Regions from separate parts of the Streptomyces sp. NPDC029169 genome, predicted to be linked through region 1. Evidence: riboswitches for the same ligand, from Rfam matches in the RefSeq annotation. Region 1 holds a riboswitch; each other region holds the start of a gene.
What was found. Region 1 has a riboswitch for cyclic di-AMP ahead of ACZ4VI_RS25715 (transglycosylase SLT domain-containing protein). Riboswitches for the same ligand answer to the same signal wherever they lie in the genome.
Positions count from the first base shown of each region.

Region 1 (5,680 bases):
ACGTCCTGGCCGACACCCGGGTCTCCGACCGCGACCTCGCCGTCGTCGAGGCACGCGAGCGCGTCGTGCTCGGGCAGCGGGCCCAGCGCTACCGCGGCGACCGGCCCGCCGCCCGGCTCGACGGCCGGACCGCCGTGGTCGTGGACGACGGCCTGGCGACGGGCGCCACGGCGGTCGCCGCCTGCCGGGTCGTCCGGGCCCAGGGGGCCGCCCGTATCGTCCTCGCGGTGCCCGTCGCGCCGCACGACTGGCGGGAGCGGATCGGCCGGGAGGCCGACGAGGCCGTCAGCGTCCACGAGCCGGAGTTCTTCTACGCGATCGGCCAGTTCTACCAGGACTTCTCACAGACCTCGGACGAGGAGGTCGTCGCCTGCCTGGAGCGCCACCACGCCGGTCAGGGCTCGGGCGCCGAGGACCCGGAGGTGCGCATCCCGGCCGGGGAGGTGCAGGTCGCGGGCCGCCTCGTGGTGCCCGACGACGCCCCGGGTGTCGTGCTGTTCGCCCACGGCAGCGGCAGCAGCCGGCACAGCCCCCGCAACCGGGCCGTCGCCGAGAGCCTGAACCGCGCCGGTCTCGGGACGCTCCTGTTCGACCTGCTCACCGAGGACGAGGCGGCCGACCGCGCCAATGTCTTCGACACGGAGCTACTGGCCGACCGGCTGGCCCGGGCCACGCACTGGCTGGGCCGGCAGCCCGGCCTCGACGGGCTGCGCACCGGCTACTTCGGAGCCAGCACCGGCGCCGCGGCAGCGCTGTGGGCCGCGGGCGACCCGCTGTCCGAGGTGGCCGCCGTGGTCTCCCGCGGCGGCCGCCCGGACCTCGCCGGACCCCGCCTCGCCCAGGTACGCGCCCCCACACTGCTGATCGTGGGGGGCCACGACCCGCTCGTACGCGACCTGAACGAGGAGGCCCAGCGTCAACTCCGCTGCGAGAACCGGCTCGTCGTCGTTCCGGGCGCCGGCCACCTCTTCGAGGAGCCGGGCACGCTGGAACAGGTCGGCGAACTCGCCGCCGGCTGGTTCGCCGACCACTTCTAGAGCCGGTGCCTCAGGAGCGGCTGTCAGTACGGCCCGTTGACGTTGTCGATCGAGCCGTAGCGGTCCGCCGCATAGTTGCAGGCCGCGGTGATGTTGGCGACCGGGTCGAAGAGGTCCATCGAGGTGCCCGGCACGTGGTAGGCCAGGAACGTCGGCTCGATGACCTGGAGGAGACCCTTGGACGGGGTGCCCTTGACGGCGTTGGAGTCCCAGAGGTTGATGGCCTGCGGGTTGCCGGAGGACTCGCGCATGATGTTGCGGTGGATCCCCTCGTACGAACCGGGGATGCCGTACTGCGCCATGACGTCCAGCGACTCGCGGATCCAGCCGTCCAGGTCGTTGGTGTAGCTCTTGGCCGCGGGCTTGGCGGCGGGGGCTGCCTTGGCAGCCGGGGCGGCCTTGGCGGGGGCGGCGGCCCGCTGCGAGCGGTCGGCCCGGTCCGTACTCGACTTACGGGCCGAGGACTTCGGCTGCGACGCCGGCTTCTTCGGAGCACTCACGGACTTCCCGCGAAGGGTGAGTTCGAGCCCGGGGTGAATAAGTGACGGGTTGTCACCGACAGCTTCGCGATTCGCCCGGTACAGGGCCTTCCAGCCGCCTCGAACATTCTGTTCGTCCGCGATCACGGAAAGGGAGTCGCCGCGGACGACGGTATAGGTCTTGGGGGCGGAATTCTGCGCGGTGGGAATCGATTCCGCGATCTTCGCGGGCGCGCTGAAGACGGTCTTCTCGACGGGTGCCGTCTTGGGGGCCGCGCTGGGCGCCGCGTGCGCGGTGGCCGTGGCGACGAGGGGGAGGGCCAGTGCGGCGCCACCCGTGCTCGCGAGGGCGATACCGCGGGTGAGGGGACGTCGCTTGGGGCGCCGGTGCTTACCGTGAGCGGGCATGAAGGATTCCTCTCCGGCGCCTGCGGGGTGAGCTGTCGGGTTAGGGCTGGAGCTGCCCGGCCGCACGCGTGCGGCTTCACCCCTAGCCGCTCCGGGAATCCGGACCGGCGAAAAAACTGGGTCCCCCGCTCCTGCCGACGGGTAAATGGGGGGTTTATCGGACGGTGGCAGGATTCGGCGTTCCGTCCGGGTCGAGGTGACCGTAGGCGAGAAATGTCGACCGGAACAAGACTCGGCACGGGTGGGCAATGTGTACAGAATTCATCGCCGCGTTTCTCGCGGCCCCGACCGCGCCGAACTTCCTTGCGGTACAAGGGAAGGGGGGTGCCCCGAGGGCCGCAGGCAGCCCCACGTGATTCATGTCACCCGGGAAGCCAAAACGGTCATTCCAGGAAATTCAGCTGGGTCGAGAAAAGGGACACAAGGGCGTGTAAATACCCTTGTGTCCCTTTTGGCTGGAACTGTGGGAATACGTTCAGCCCGTGATGCTCGGGGCCCCCGTCTCGATGTGACCGGTGTAGCGGCGCGACCAGGTGCCGTCGATGTCGGCGAGGATCGTGAAGTCGTACCAGCCGTTGCTGTACGCGACGGCGTTGAAGAAGTCCTCGCGGGAGGAGCTCGCCGGGACCGTGTACGTCCAGGGCCCGTCCGTGCGATAGGCGTCCGAGCGGATCGTGAAGGTCACCGGCCCGGCGGAGGTGTTGGTCATCTTGAACCAGATCGCCGTCTTCCCGGTGCCGGGCTCGGTCGCGAACCGCGCCGCCACCTCGATCGCCTTGCCCGCCTTCGAGGCGTCGCCGATGAAGCGCCGCAGGAAGCGGTTGGGGCCCATCATCGAGATGTCGTACTTGCCCGAGCCGGAGCCGAGCCCGATGTTGAAGTAGTCCGTCGACGTGGCACCCGGGTCGACCGTGTACTGCCAGGCCGCCGTGTCCCGGTGCTGGTGCGGGTGGATCGTGAAGTGCGCGGCCCGCTTCGCCTGCGCGCCCTGGTTCGTCATCGAGAACCAGGCGAGGATCTTGCCCGCCGCACCGAACTCGAACCGGTCGAGGTTTCCGTTGACCTGGTACGGCACGGCGCGCGCCGGGCGGCTGCCGGACTCCTGCGCGGGCAGGGCATTGTCCTGCGGCACCGGGTTGGGCAGCGGGCCGCAGGTGGACTGCCCGATGACCCTGGCGGTGGACGGGAGGCCCGAGGGGACGCCGTACACCGGATGCGCGAAGTCGAAGACACCCGTCAGGTCGCCGGTCACCTTCCGCCGCCAGGCGCTGATGTTCGGGCAGGTGGCGGGGGTGCCGAGGGCGGCCGTCCAGGTCTCCATGAAGCGCAGCACGGACGTGTGGTCGAAGACCTCGGAGCTGACCCAGCCGCCGCGCGTCCAGGGCGACATGACGATCATCGGGACGCGGAAGCCCAGGCCGATCGGCACGCCGTCGATGTACTCGCCGGGGGTGCCGGGCGGGGCGACCGGCGGCGGCACGTGGTCGAAGAACCCGTCGTTCTCGTCGTAGTTGAGGAACAGTACCGTCGAGTCGAAGACCTCGGGGTTCGCGGCCAGTGCGCGGTAGACGAGGTCCACGAAGTGCGCGCCGTCACCGGGCGGGGCGTAGGGGTGCTCGGAGAACGCCTCGCTCGCCACCACCCAGGAGACCTGCGGAAGGGTCCCGGCGACGACGTCGGCGCGGATCGCGGCGGCGATGTCGTCCGGAGTGGAGCCGGTGACCTTCGGCACCGAACCCATCCCGCGGTCGTACAGCGGGTCGCCGGGCCGCGCGTCGGTGAACTTCTTGAAGTATGCGAGGCCGTTGTCGCCGTAGTTGTCCTGGGCGTTCTGGTAGACCTTCCAGCTCACGCCGGCCCGCTGGAGCGCCTCGGCGTACGTCTCCCAGGTCAGCCCGGACTCCTCGCCGCCGTCCTTGCTGGCGGCGTCGATCTTGCCGCTCCACAGGAAGGTGCGGTTGGGCCCTGTGGCGCTGAGCGCCGAGCAGAAGTACGCGTCGCAGACGGTGTAGTTGTCGGCGAGGGCGTAGTGGAAGGGGATGTCGCCGCGGTCGAGATAGCCGAGGGTGCGGGTGTTGCCGACGCCCGTGACCCAGTTGTCCATCCGGCCCTTGTTCCACGCCGCGTGCTGGGAGGTCCAGCTGTGCGGGAGGTCGCCGTTGCACTGGGCCAGGGTCTCGCCGTCGACGCCGCCCGCCGGTGGGGTGGCGCTCAGCTTCCACGGGTACTGCCGGCCGCCCCAGTTGGGCTGGTTGAAGGTGCCCCAGCCGCCTGGGGTGTTGCCCGCGGCCCGGTCGCCGAAGCCGCGGACGCCGCGCAGCCTGCCGAAGTAGTGGTCGAAGCTGCGGTTCTCCTGCATGAGGATCACGACGTGCTTGACGTCGGTGATGGTGCCGGTCGCGGCGGCTGCGGCGGCCGACGCCGTGCCCGTGGGCAGCGCCGCGCCGGCCGTGAGGCCTGCCCCGATCCCTGCCCCGATCCCGACGAATCCCCTGCGGCTGATGGAAGTCAATGCCCCGCCTCTCGTGTCACCCGGTGCCCTGATGGCACACGGTGGACAGAATGAGGGAGGGGGGCTTAAAGGTATACGACCGTGCGGTAAGTCTTGGGTGAACTTACGAGGGGCGGCAGTTGGTGGTATCTGATTGGTTCCCAAATGAACCAATGCGGGGCGGGCGCGTACGGTACTCCCCGGCTACGACGCCGGTCCGGCGCCGTCCCGGCGCAGCATCAGCAGTGCCGCGTCGTCCTCCGCGTGCGGGCCGCCGGTGAGCGAGTCGAGGAGGTGGTCGGCCAGCTCCTCCAGTCCGGGCGGGCCGTCGGCGAAGGCGGCGGCCAGGCGCGCGAGCCCGAGATCGAAGTCCTCGCCCGGCTTCTCGACCAGCCCGTCCGAGTAGAGCAGCAGCGTCTCGCCCGGCGCCAGACGGGTCGTCGTGTACGGATAGGGGGCGAGCCCCCACTCGGCGGGAAGGCCCAGCGGCGGGCCGCCCGCCAGCCGGACCCGCTCGACCGTGCCGTCGGCGTGGCGCAGCAGCGGCGGCGGGTGGCCCGCGTTCGCCGCGTGGACCTCTCCCGTGGCGAGCGCCACCCGCAGGTACTGGCAGGTCGCGAACCGGTCGGCGTCCAGGTCGGCGAGGAACGCCGACGCCTTCCCCAGCACGCTGCCGCACCCGTGCCCTTCCGACGCGTACGCGGTCATGGCGACACGCACCTGCCCCATCAGCGCCGCGGCCTCGGTGTCGTGCCCCTGCACGTCGCCGATCGCGAGACCGAGAGCGCCGTCGGGCAGTACCACCGCGTCGTACCAGTCACCGCCGACCCGCACCCCCTGCCGGGCCGTCCGGTACCGCACCGCGATCCGGCCCCCGGGCGTCGCCGGGATACGACGCGGCAGCATGGCGCTCTGCAGACCGGCGGCGATCTCCCGCGACCGGTCGAGCGGCAGCACCCGGTGCACCGCCCGGGCCACCGCCTTCGCCCAGGCGGCCATGAGCGTGTGGTCCGCGAGGCAGAACACGGACCGGTCGTCGTAGAACACGCCCAGGGCGCCGAGCGGCTGCCCCTCGTCGAACAGCGGCAGGAACGCGGCGGCCGAGGCGGAGAAGCCGTGCCGGAAGGGCGTCAGCCTCGGGTAGCGGTCCAGGAAGGCGTGGACGGAGGTGAAGAAGAGCGGGCTCCGCGTACGGGCGACGTCGTTCAGCGGCCACGAGTCCGCCAGCCGCGACCTGCGCGGGAACTCCGCGGCGCCGGGCGCGA
Region 1 covers NZ_JBVHXA010000015.1:127,776-133,455, forward strand. Annotated here, with positions in the region: gene ACZ4VI_RS25710 (phosphoribosyltransferase family protein) at 1-1,037, shown strand, start outside; gene ACZ4VI_RS25715 (transglycosylase SLT domain-containing protein) at 1,061-1,924, opposite strand; cyclic di-AMP (ydaO/yuaA leader) riboswitch at 1,927-2,086, opposite strand; gene ACZ4VI_RS25720 (phosphocholine-specific phospholipase C) at 2,400-4,436, opposite strand; gene ACZ4VI_RS25725 (SpoIIE family protein phosphatase) at 4,620-5,680, opposite strand, start outside.

Region 2 (5,680 bases), on a different contig from region 1:
GGCCAGCAGGTCGTCGCCGTCGAGGTCCTCCTCGACGCCCCGCTGGACGCCGAGCCCGCGGGGCTCGACGGTGTCGCCACGATCATGGCCCGCGCCCTCTCCGAGGGCACGGACCAGCACACCGCCGAGGAGTTCGCGGCCGAGCTGGAGCGCTGCGGCGCCACGCTCGACGCGCACGCCGACCACCCGGGCGTACGGGTCTCCCTGGAAGTCCCCGTCTCCCGGCTGCCCAAGGCGCTCGGGCTGCTCTCCGAGGCCCTGATCGCGCCGGCGTTCCTCGACTCCGAGGTCGAGCGCCTGGTGCGCAACCGGCTCGACGAGATCCCGCACGAGACGGCCAACCCGGCCCGCCGGGCGGCCAAGCAGCTCTCCAAGGAGCTCTTCCCGGCCGACTCCCGGATGTCCCGGCCGCGCCAGGGCACCGAGGAGACGGTGGAGGCGATCGACGCCGCGGCCGTCCGTGCCTTCTACGAGGCGCACGTCCGCCCCTCGACGGCCACCGCCGTGGTCGTCGGCGACCTGACCGACGTGGACCTGGACAAGGTCCTCGCCGAGACGCTGGGCGCCTGGACCGGGAACGCCGCCGAGCCCCGCCCCGTCCCGCCGATCACGGCGGACGACACCGGCCGGGTCGTCATCGTCGACCGCCCCGGCGCCGTCCAGACCCAGCTGCTGATCGGCCGCGTCGGCGCCGACCGGCACGACCGCGTCTGGCCGGCCCAGGTCCTCGGCACGTACTGCCTCGGCGGCACGCTCACCTCCCGCCTCGACCGCGTTCTGCGCGAGGAGAAGGGCTACACCTACGGTGTCCGGGCCTTCGGCCAGGTGCTCCGCTCCGACGGCAAGGGCAACGGCGCCTCGATGCTCGCCATCAGCGGTTCCGTGGACACCCCCAACACCGGTCCGGCACTTGACGACCTGTGGAGGGTGCTGCGCACCCTCGCCGCCGAGGGGCTGACGGACGCCGAGCGCGACGTGGCCGTGCAGAACCTGGTGGGCGTGGCGCCGCTCAAGTACGAGACCGCCGCCTCGGTCGCCGGGACGCTCGCCGATCAGGTCGAGCAGCACCTCCCGGACGATTTCCAGGCGCAGTTGTACGCGCGGCTGGCCGAGACCGGCACGGTGGAGGCGACGGCGGCCGTCGTCAACGCCTTCCCCGTGGACCGTCTCGTCACCGTCCTCGTGGGCGACGCGGCGCAGATCGAGGCGCCCGTGCGCGCGCTCGGCATCGGCGAAGTGACCGTCGTCACCGGCTGACGAGGTTTCGCACCACTGAAGGACCCCGACGTAGCGATACGTCGGGGTCCTGCTGTTTGTCCGAAATGCTGCGGACGGTGCGTGTATGACCTGTGGCAAGTCTTACAAACAGGCGTGACTGTTTGGTGATTGACGGACGATCCGCCTAGCGTCGATCCGGCTGTTCGCCAGTTGCACCCGCCGCACCCGCGGCATCGGACAGTCATCGCCGAGTCCCCGTCAGGCGCGAGCCTGGGGAGCCGGGGACCCACACGAAGTCCCTGGGGTGAATCGGACGCCTTCGCATCCGTGCGGAGGGGCCCGTAGGAGACCTTCCTGCTCCGAACCCGTCAGCTAACCCGGTAGGCGAGAAGGAAGGAAAGGATCAGCCCCTACATGGCGTTCACCCGTGCCACCGGGAAGCATCGTGGTCCGAGCCGTCTGGCGCGCCGCAGCGCGGGCCTCGCCGGCGTCGCGACCCTCGCCACCACCGGCGTCATCGGAACCCTCGCCTCCCCGGCGCTCGCCGTCGACACGGACGCCCCCTCCCTCGAGGACACCGGCCTGACCCAGATCGTCGCCGCCGACTCCCTCGCGGACACGATCGACGCCCAGGCCGCCGCCCAGGAGCGCGAGGCGGCCGAGGCCGAGGCCCGTGCCAAGGAGGAGGCGAAGCGCAAGGCGGAGGCGAAGCGGAAGGCCGAGGCCCGCGCCAAGGAGATCCGCGAGGCCAAGGAGCGCGCCGCCCGCGAGGCCGAGCGCAGGCGCCTCAACTCCTTCCAGCTCCCGGTTGCCGGCTCGTACGTCTCCACCGGCTACAAGGCCGGCGGCTCGCTCTGGTCCTCCGGCAGCCACTCCGGCGTCGACTTCCACGCCGCCTACGGCACCAAGGTCGTCTCCGTCGGCTCCGGCACCGTCGTCGAGGCCGGCTGGGGCGGCGCGTACGGCAACAACATCGTCATCCGGATGAACGACGGCACGTACACCCAGTACGGTCACCTCTCGGCCATCAGTGTCTCCGTCGGCCAGTCCGTCACCCCGGGCCAGCAGATCGGCATCTCGGGCTCGACCGGCAACTCGACCGGCCCGCACCTCCACTTCGAGGCCCGCACCACCGCCGAGTACGGCTCCGACATCAACCCGGTCGCGTACCTGCGCGCCCGCGGCGTGAACGTCTGACCGACACCGCATCAGAAGGCGTCAGAAGCGCGTCAGAAAAGCCCCGGCTCGTACTGAGCCGGGGCTTTTCGCTGACCAAAAGATATCCATGATTCCTGAAGAGCCATCGGAAATGCCGCCCCGCTGCAATAGAGTCGCCGGAGAACCGGTTTCGCGCGGATCACATGGCGGAGGTCGAACATGCGCATTCCCGCGCACTCGGTATGCACGGCGATCCGGGACGACATCGTCACCGGGGTCTTCGAGCGCGGCAGCCGGCTGACCGAGGAGCAGCTCGCCCGCCGTTACGGAGTCTCCCGCGTCCCGGTCCGCGAGGCCCTGCGCACCCTGGAGTCCGAGGGCTTCGTGATCACCCGCCGCCATGCCGGCGCCCACGTCGCCGAGCCCACCGAGCAGGAGGCGGCGGACCTCCTGGACGTACGGTCTCTCCTGGAACCGCTCGGCGCCGCCCGCGCCGCCCAGCGCCGGACCGAGGCGCACCTCAAGGTGCTGCGCGGCCTGGTCAGGCTCGGGCAGGAGAGGGCCAGGCGCGGCCAGGGGGACGATCTGCGCTCGCTCGGCGGCTGGTTCCACGAGACGCTGGCGCAGGCCTCGGGCAGCCCGGCGCTCACCGCCCTGCTCACTCAGCTACGGCACAAGATCGCCTGGATGTACGCGGTCGAGGCCCCCGCCCAGCCCGTCGAGGCATGGGCGGAACACGGGGCGATCGTGGACGCGGTGGCGCGGGGCGACGCCGAACGGGCCCGCGCCCTGACCGCGATGCACGCCGAGCGCTCGCTGGTCCTGCACCGGCTGAAGCTTCCGGAGCGCGGGGAGCGGGGGCGTGTGAGGGTTTCGCAACACGTCGTCAACACGGCGACCGCCCGGAATTAACGAGCGGACCGTATACAAAGAGCGGGAATTCGAGGGCCTTCTTTGTGCTGCGCGGAATTCCCATGAAATCGGCCGGATGAAACGAAGAAGCCGCACCCACCGTCATGTCGGCGTGTGCGGCTTCTCCGGAAATTCGGTCAGACGGTCTCGGGCAGTTCCTCGAGACCCTCGGCAACCAGCTTCGCGAGACGGTCGAGCGCGACCTCGGCGCCCTCGGCGTCCGAAGCGAGCACGATCTCCTCGCCGCCCTGCGCGCCCAGGCCGAGCACCGCGAGCATCGACGCGGCGTTCACCGGGTTGCCGTCGGCCTTGGCGATCGTCACGGGGACGCCGGAGGCCGTGGTGGCACGGACGAAGATGGAGGCGGGGCGGGCGTGCAGGCCCTCGGCCCAGCCGACGTTGACGCGGCGCTCAGCCATGGTGTTGCCCTTCAAGTCTCAAAGCCGGTTGTCTAGACCAGTCTCTCATGGGTCGCGGAGTGCTCGTGGCCGACCTCCGGCCCTGCGCCAGAGCCGATCGGTTTTCCCACCCTTGCATGGTGCACCAGGCGCCGCGCGACCGGTGTCCGTGTCGGTCCCCGGCCGTACTCTTGCCCCATGCAGAGCGCGTCGGAACAGCCGTCACAGCCGGAACGACCGGAGCGGCCGGACCACGCCTACCCCGACCACTGGGAAGCGGACGTGGTCCTGCGGGACGGCGGCACCGCGCGCATCAGGCCCATCACCGCCGACGACGCCGACCGCCTGGTCAGCTTCTACGAGCAGGTCTCGGACGAGTCGAAGTACTACCGCTTCTTCGCGCCGTACCCGCGGCTCTCCGCCAAGGACGTGCACCGCTTCACCCATCACGACTTCGTCGACCGGGTGGGACTCGCGGCGACGGTCGGCGGCGAGTTCATCGCGACCGTCCGGTACGACCGCATCGACGACCGGGGCATGCCCGCCTCCGCGCCCGCCGACGAGGCCGAGGTCGCCTTCCTCGTCCAGGACGCGCACCAGGGGCGCGGCGTGGCCTCCGCGCTGCTCGAACACATCGCGGCGGTGGCACGGGAGCGGGACATCCGGCGGTTCGCGGCGGAGGTGCTGCCCGCGAACACCAAGATGATCAAGGTCTTCACCGACGCCGGATACACCCAGAAGCGGAGCTTCGAGGACGGTTCCGTCCGGCTCCACCTCGACCTGGAGCCCACCGACCGCTCCCTCGCCGTGCAGCGCGCCCGGGAGCAGCGAGCGGAGGCGCGCTCGGTGCAGCGGCTCCTCACCCCCGGCTCGGTCGCCGTCGTCGGGGCCGGCCGCACGCCGGGCGGGGTCGGCCGGACGGTCCTGCGCAACCTCCTGGAGGGCGGGTTCACCGGACGTACGTACGCGGTGAACCGCGCGCTCCCCGAGGAGACCGGCACGCTCGACGGAGTGCCGGCCTTCCGCTCCGTCGGGGACATCGGCGAACCGGTGGACCTCGCGATCGTGGCCGTCCCCGCCGAGCGCGTGCCGGAGGCCGTCGCCGACTGCGGGGAGCACGGGGTGCGGGGGCTCGTCGTGCTCTCGGCGGGCTACGCGGAGACGGGGGCGGGGGAGGGGCGGGACCGGCAGCGGGAACTGGTACGGCAGGCCCGCTCGTACGGGATGCGGATCATCGGGCCCAACGCGTTCGGGATCATCAACACCTCGGCGGGCGCCCGGCTGAACGCCTCGCTCGCGCCGCAGATGCCGGCCGCCGGGCGGATCGGGCTCTTCACCCAGTCCGGCGCGATCGGGATCGCGCTCCTCGCCGGGCTGCACCGGCACGGCGCCGGCATCTCCTCCTTCATCTCGGCGGGCAACCGGGCGGACGTCTCGGGCAACGACTTCCTCCAGCACTGGTACGACGACCCCGAGACGGACGTCGTCCTGCTGTACCTGGAGTCCATCGGGAACCCGCGGAAGTTCACCCGGCTCGCCCGGCGCACGGCGGCGGTCAAGCCGGTCGTGGTGGTCAAGGGCGCGCGGCACAGCGGGAGCGCGCCGCCCGGACACCGGGTGCCGGTCACCCGGATCCCGCACGCCACTGTCTCCGCGCTGCTCCGGCAGGCCGGAGTGATCCGCGTCGACACGGTGACCGAACTCGTGGACGCGGGGCTGCTCCTCGCGGGCCAGCCGCTGCCGGCCGGGCCGCGCGTGGCGATCCTCGGCAACTCCGAGTCGCTCGGGCTGCTGGCGTACGACGCCTGTCTGACGGAGGGACTCCGTCCGCTGCGCCCGCTGGACCTGACGACGGGCGCGAGCCCGGCGGACTTCCGCGCCGCGCTGGCCGCCGCGCTCGCCGACGACGCGTGCGACGCGGTCGTGGTGACCGCGATCCCCTGGGTCGGCGAGAACGGCGCGGTCGAGTCCGGCGACGGCGAGGTCCTCGCGGC
Region 2 covers NZ_JBVHXA010000011.1:106,133-111,812, forward strand. Annotated here, with positions in the region: gene ACZ4VI_RS21410 (M16 family metallopeptidase) at 1-1,257, shown strand, start outside; cyclic di-AMP (ydaO/yuaA leader) riboswitch at 1,454-1,619, shown strand; gene ACZ4VI_RS21415 (M23 family metallopeptidase) at 1,633-2,415, shown strand; gene ACZ4VI_RS21420 (GntR family transcriptional regulator) at 2,596-3,288, shown strand; gene ACZ4VI_RS21425 (HPr family phosphocarrier protein) at 3,426-3,707, opposite strand; gene ACZ4VI_RS21430 (bifunctional acetate--CoA ligase family protein/GNAT family N-acetyltransferase) at 3,885-5,680, shown strand, end outside.
Region 2: another riboswitch for cyclic di-AMP. It lies ahead of ACZ4VI_RS21415 (M23 family metallopeptidase); the one in region 1 lies ahead of ACZ4VI_RS25715 (transglycosylase SLT domain-containing protein).

Region 3 (5,680 bases), on a different contig from region 1:
GCTCAATATCGACCCACCCGACCACACCCGGCTGCGCCGGCTGGTCTCCAAGGCGTTCACCCCGCGCCGCGTCGCCGAGTTCGCGCCCCGGGTGCAGGAGCTGACGGACCAGCTCATCGATTCGTTCGCGGCCAACGGCACCGCCGACCTCATCCACGAGTTCGCCTTCCCGCTGCCCATCTACGCCATCTGCGACCTGCTCGGAGTGCCGCGCGAGGACCAGGACGACTTCCGGGACTGGGCCGGGATGATGATCCGGCACGGCGGAGGGCCGCGCGGCGGGGTGGCGCGGTCGGTCAAGAAGATGCGCGGCTATCTCGCGGAGCTGATCCACCGCAAGCGGCTCGATCCCGGCGACGACCTGATCTCTGGGCTCATCAAGGCCTCCGACCACGGCGAGCACCTCACCGAGAACGAGGCCGCCGCGATGGCCTTCATCCTTCTCTTCGCCGGCTTCGAGACCACCGTCAACCTGGTCGGGAACGGGGTGTACGCCCTGCTTCGCCATCCCGACCAGCGCGCCCGCCTCCAGGCCTCGCTCGCCGCCGGGGAACGGGACCTCCTGGAGACCGGCGTCGAGGAGCTGCTGCGCTACGACGGGCCGGTGGAGCTGGCGACCTGGCGGTACGCCATGGAGCCGCTGACGATCGGCGGGCAGGAGATCCCGGCCGGCGACCCGGTCCTCGTCGTGCTGGCCGCCGCCGACCGCGACCCGGCGCGCTTCGACGAGCCGGACACGCTCGATCTGTCCCGGCGCGACAACCAGCACCTCGGCTACGGGCACGGCATCCACTACTGCATCGGCGCCCCGCTCGCCAGGCTCGAAGGGCAGATCGCGCTCGCGACGCTGCTGACTCGCCTGCCCGACCTGCGACTTGCCGTCGATCCTGCCGATCTGCGGTGGCGCGGCGGGCTCATCATGCGTGGATTGCGCACGCTTCCTGTCGAGTTCGCACCAGTTGCGAACTGACGGGTCGTCAAGACTGTGACTTTTACGTGATCTCCGCTGCATCGACTTGTGACTGACGTTCGAATGCCGCTACGTTCACCGTCACCTCAGCAGTCACGCGAAAGGCAGCTCCGCATGCGCTCCGGGAACGGACGACACCGCAGACCCCGCCAGGCACCCGCCATCGTCGTCGCCGCAGGCGTGACGGGATCGGCCCTCGCGCTGCCCCTCCTGGGTGCGGGCTCGGCCTCCGCCGCCGATGCCGCGACCTGGGACCGCGTCGCCGAGTGCGAGTCGGGCGGCCTGTGGAGCGCCCACTTCGGCAACGGGCTCTACGGCGGGCTCCAGTTCACCCAGGAGACCTGGGAGAGGTACGGCGGTCTGGCGTACGCGACGAGCGCGGACCTCGCCAGCCGTGCCCAGCAGATCGCGGTGGCCGAGAAGGCGTTCGCCGCGGGTGACACGCAGTGGGCGACCTGTGCCCCGATCGCCGGGCTCACGAAGGGCGGCGCCACGCCCGATGTCGACCCCGGTCCGGCCGTCACGCCGGTGGAGCCCACGGGTCCGCTCCCGGAGTCGAACCGGACCGTCGGCCTCCCGGCCGACTCCGAGGCCTCTTCCAGTCCTTCCTCCAGCCCCTCGGCCGCGCCCGCACAGCCGGACGCCTCTGCGACCCCCGGGGCCCCGTCCCCGACCGTCACGCCGTCCGCGCCCGTGACCGAGGGCACCGGCAAGCACCGTGGTGACGCCGCCCCGGAGGAGACGGGTCATACGGACAAGGCGCCTGAAACGGGCCGACATGCCTCCCCGTCCGATGTGCCGGCACCTGGCGCGGATTCGATGAATCCGGACGGCAGTAGGGACACTCCGGACAACAGGGCTTCTCGGAACATTCGGGACGCTATCGGCGAATACACCGTCAAGCCGGGCGACAACCTCACCGAGATCGCCCAGGAGAACGAGCTCCCGGGTGGCTGGAGTGCCCTCTACGACGCCAACCGCGCGACGGTGGGCGACGACCCCGACCTCATCCTCCCTGGCCAGAGCCTCGACCTCGACATCGACCTCGTGAGCGAGACAGCCCCGAAGTAGGGGCAGTTCGGGGTCGTATGTCCGGTTCTGTTCAAGTGAGACATGAGTCTCTTTGTCTCAACTGGCGCGCCTCGTCCGCAAACTCTGCTTCCGTCACCTCTCACCTGCGTAAACACCCTTCGTCCCGAAGCGAGTAGGGGCGTTTTGTCCCCCATGGGCGTCTTTGAACTTCCCCCGGGTCTGTGTCTACGGTCGTCACCGCTCGCCACCGCGGGCCCCGTCGACCGGTACGCCGAATCCTGCCGTCGGCCGATGGGAACAGTCGTCGCGTCATGCGCCGAAGGCAGGAGCGGGGGACCCAAGGTAAGTGCCGTCCCCGGCCGTTGAGACAGACGGCCGACGGACCGGCTTGGGGTGAAGCCGCGCGCTGGGTCGCGCGGCCGGGCAACTCACATGGCCCGAACCCGACAGCTCACCTCGTAGGCGTCGGTGAGGAGAAGTCCCATGCTGTTTTCCGCCAAGGGCAAACACCGTCGTCCCTCCAAGGCCACCCGCGCCGTCGCCCTCGCCGGTGTCGCCGGTGTCGCCGTCGCCGCCCCGCTGATGACCGCCGGGTCCGCCTCGGCCGCCACCACCTCCGAGTGGGACACCGTCGCCCAGTGCGAGTCCGGCGGCAACTGGTCCATCAACACCGGCAACGGCTACTACGGCGGCCTGCAGTTCGCCGCCTCCACCTGGGCCGCCTACGGTGGCACCGCGTACGCCGCCACCGCCGACCAGGCCTCGAAGTCGCAGCAGATCACGATCGCCGAGAAGGTCCTGGCCGGCCAGGGCAAGGGTGCCTGGCCGAGCTGCGGCGTCGGCCTCTCCAACGCCGCGTACGACGGCGGCGCCGCCGAGCAGAGCGCCCCGCAGCAGCCGGAGCGTCAGGCCGAGCAGCCGACGACCCGCAGCGAGCAGCGGACCGCCCCGAAGGCCGAGTCCAAGAAGGCCGAGTCCAAGAAGACCGTCACCACCCCGGCCGGCAAGAAGGTCAAGAAGGGTGACGGCGAGTACAAGGTCGTCGCCGGTGACACCCTGAGCAAGATCGCCGCCGCCCACGACGTCAAGGGCGGCTGGGAGAAGCTCTTCGAGCTCAACAAGGACGTCGTCGAGGACGCCGACCTGATCTACCCGGGCCAGCAGCTTCACCTGAAGTGAGCCCGGCGGCTCGTGTGAGTCCGGCGGCTCACACGGGTCCCACGACCCTCCCGCGGTGACCACCCCGGTCCGGAGCGACTCCCCCCGTGCGCTCCGGGCCGGGGTTCCGCCCGTTCAGCGTTACCCATGAGTAGGTACGGGTCTTTTGCCCCCGGATGCATGCCCTTGGGTCCTTTTTCGTCCCAGGGGGCGGGCGCCCGGCTGGCTGGAGCCCGGGAGCCGGTTAGGCTCTTGTCGCAAGGCCGAAGCGACTTTGCATCGCAGCGTCACATCCAGCGTCACATCCCAGAAGGAGATGCTCGTGCCGTCCATCGACGTCGTCGTAGCCCGGGAAATCCTGGACTCCCGAGGCAACCCCACGGTCGAGGTCGAGGTCGGCCTCGACGACGGCAGCACCGGCCGTGCTGCCGTTCCGTCCGGTGCCTCCACCGGTGCGTTCGAGGCCATTGAGCTCCGTGACGGAGACAAGAACCGCTACCAGGGCAAGGGCGTCGAGAAGGCCGTCCTCGCCGTGATCGAGCAGATCGGGCCGGAGCTCGTCGGCTACGACGCCACCGAGCAGCGCCTGATCGACCAGGCCATGTTCGACCTGGACGCCACGGACAACAAGGCCTCCCTCGGCGCCAACGCCATCCTCGGCGTCTCCCTCGCCGTCGCGCACGCCGCGTCCGAGGCCTCCGACCTCCCGCTCTTCCGCTACCTCGGCGGCCCGAACGCGCACCTGCTGCCCGTTCCGATGATGAACATCCTGAACGGCGGCTCGCACGCCGACTCCAACGTGGACATCCAGGAGTTCATGATCGCGCCGATCGGCGCGGAGTCCTTCTCCGAGGCCCTGCGCTGGGGCACCGAGGTCTACCACACCCTCAAGTCCGTCCTGAAGACCAAGGGCCTGTCCACCGGCCTCGGCGACGAGGGCGGCTTCGCCCCGAACCTGGACTCCAACCGCGAGGCGCTCGACCTCATCCTGGAGGCCATCAAGCAGGCCGGCTACGCCCCGGGCAAGGACATCGCGCTGGCGCTCGACGTCGCCGCTTCCGAGTTCTACAAGGACGGCTCGTACGAGTTCGAGGGCAAGTCCCGCTCGGCCGCCGAGATGACCGAGTACTACGAGGAGCTCGTCTCCGCGTACCCGCTGGTCTCCATCGAGGACCCGCTGTTCGAGGACGACTGGGACGGCTGGAAGGTCCTCACCGACAAGCTGGGCTCCAAGGTCCAGATCGTCGGCGACGACCTGTTCGTCACCAACCCGGAGCGCCTGGCCCGCGGCATCGAGGACGGCGCCGCCAACGCGCTGCTCGTCAAGGTCAACCAGATCGGTTCGCTGACCGAGACCCTGGACGCCGTCGAGCTGGCCCAGCGCAACGGCTTCAAGTGCATGATGTCCCACCGCTCCGGTGAGACCGAGGACGTCACCATCGCCGACCTCGCCGTCGCCACCAACTGCGGCCAGATCAAGACCGGCGCCCCGGCCCGCTCCGAGCGCGTCGCCAAGTACAACCAGCTCCTGCGCATCGAGGAGATCCTCGACGACGCGGCGGTCTACGCCGGTCGCAGCGCGTTCCCGCGCTTCAAGGGCTGATCCCGAAGCACACGCGGTTACCTACGTCCCCGCACGCGGTCCCGTACCGTGTGCGGGGACGTTCGTACGTATAAGGGGAGGCGCGCACATGGCCCGGGACCGGTTCTCGACCGCGACCAGGATCAAGCTGCTCGGTGAGCAGACCGCCGCCCGTGTCTACCGCTCCCAGACCCGCCGTCAGGCGCGCCGCTCCCGGCTCACCGGCCGCGCGGCCTTCCTCGCCCTGGTCGTCTGCTCGCTGGTGGTCGCGCTCGCCTACCCCATGCGGCAGTACGTCTCCCAGCGTGCCGAGATCGCCGAGCAGCAGCGCCAGGCCGCCGAGGCCGCTGCGCGCGTGGAGGAGCTGCGGGACGAGAAGGCCCGCCTCCAGGACCCCGCGTACATCCGCCGGCTCGCCCGTGAGCACCTGCACTACGTGGTGCCCGGCGAGACCGGTTTCACCGTGAACGACCCCGAGGCCGAGCGGGCCCGGCGCACCGAGCAGGGCGCGGCCGACCGCCCCTGGTACTCCGACCTCTGGGACGGCGTCGACCGCGCGGACGCGCGCCGCTAGCGCGCCGACGCGAGATGATGACCAACGACCGCCCCCGACGAGAAGACAAGACGTAACGATGGAAACGCCCCCTCCGCAGACCGCACGCACCGAGCCGACCGAGGCGGACGTCGCCGCCTTCGAGGCGCAGCTCGGCCGCCCGCCCCGGGGGCTGCGCGCCATCGCGCACCGCTGCCCCTGCGGCAACCCGGACGTCGTCGAGACCGCGCCGCGGCTCCCGGACGGCACCCCGTTCCCCACGACGTACTACCTGACCTGCCCCCGCGCCGCCTCCGCGATCGGCACGCTCGAGGCCAACGGGGTCATGAAGGAGATGCAGGCCAGGCTCTCCACCGACCCGGAGCTGGCCGCCGCCTACCGGGCC
Region 3 covers NZ_JBVHXA010000008.1:233,569-239,248, forward strand. Annotated here, with positions in the region: gene ACZ4VI_RS18015 (cytochrome P450 family protein) at 1-970, shown strand, start outside; gene ACZ4VI_RS18020 (transglycosylase family protein) at 1,085-2,041, shown strand; cyclic di-AMP (ydaO/yuaA leader) riboswitch at 2,307-2,482, shown strand; gene ACZ4VI_RS18025 (transglycosylase family protein) at 2,486-3,181, shown strand; gene eno (phosphopyruvate hydratase) at 3,477-4,763, shown strand; gene ACZ4VI_RS18035 (FtsB family cell division protein) at 4,852-5,316, shown strand; gene ACZ4VI_RS18040 (DUF501 domain-containing protein) at 5,375-5,680, shown strand, end outside.
Region 3: another riboswitch for cyclic di-AMP. It lies ahead of ACZ4VI_RS18025 (transglycosylase family protein); the one in region 1 lies ahead of ACZ4VI_RS25715 (transglycosylase SLT domain-containing protein).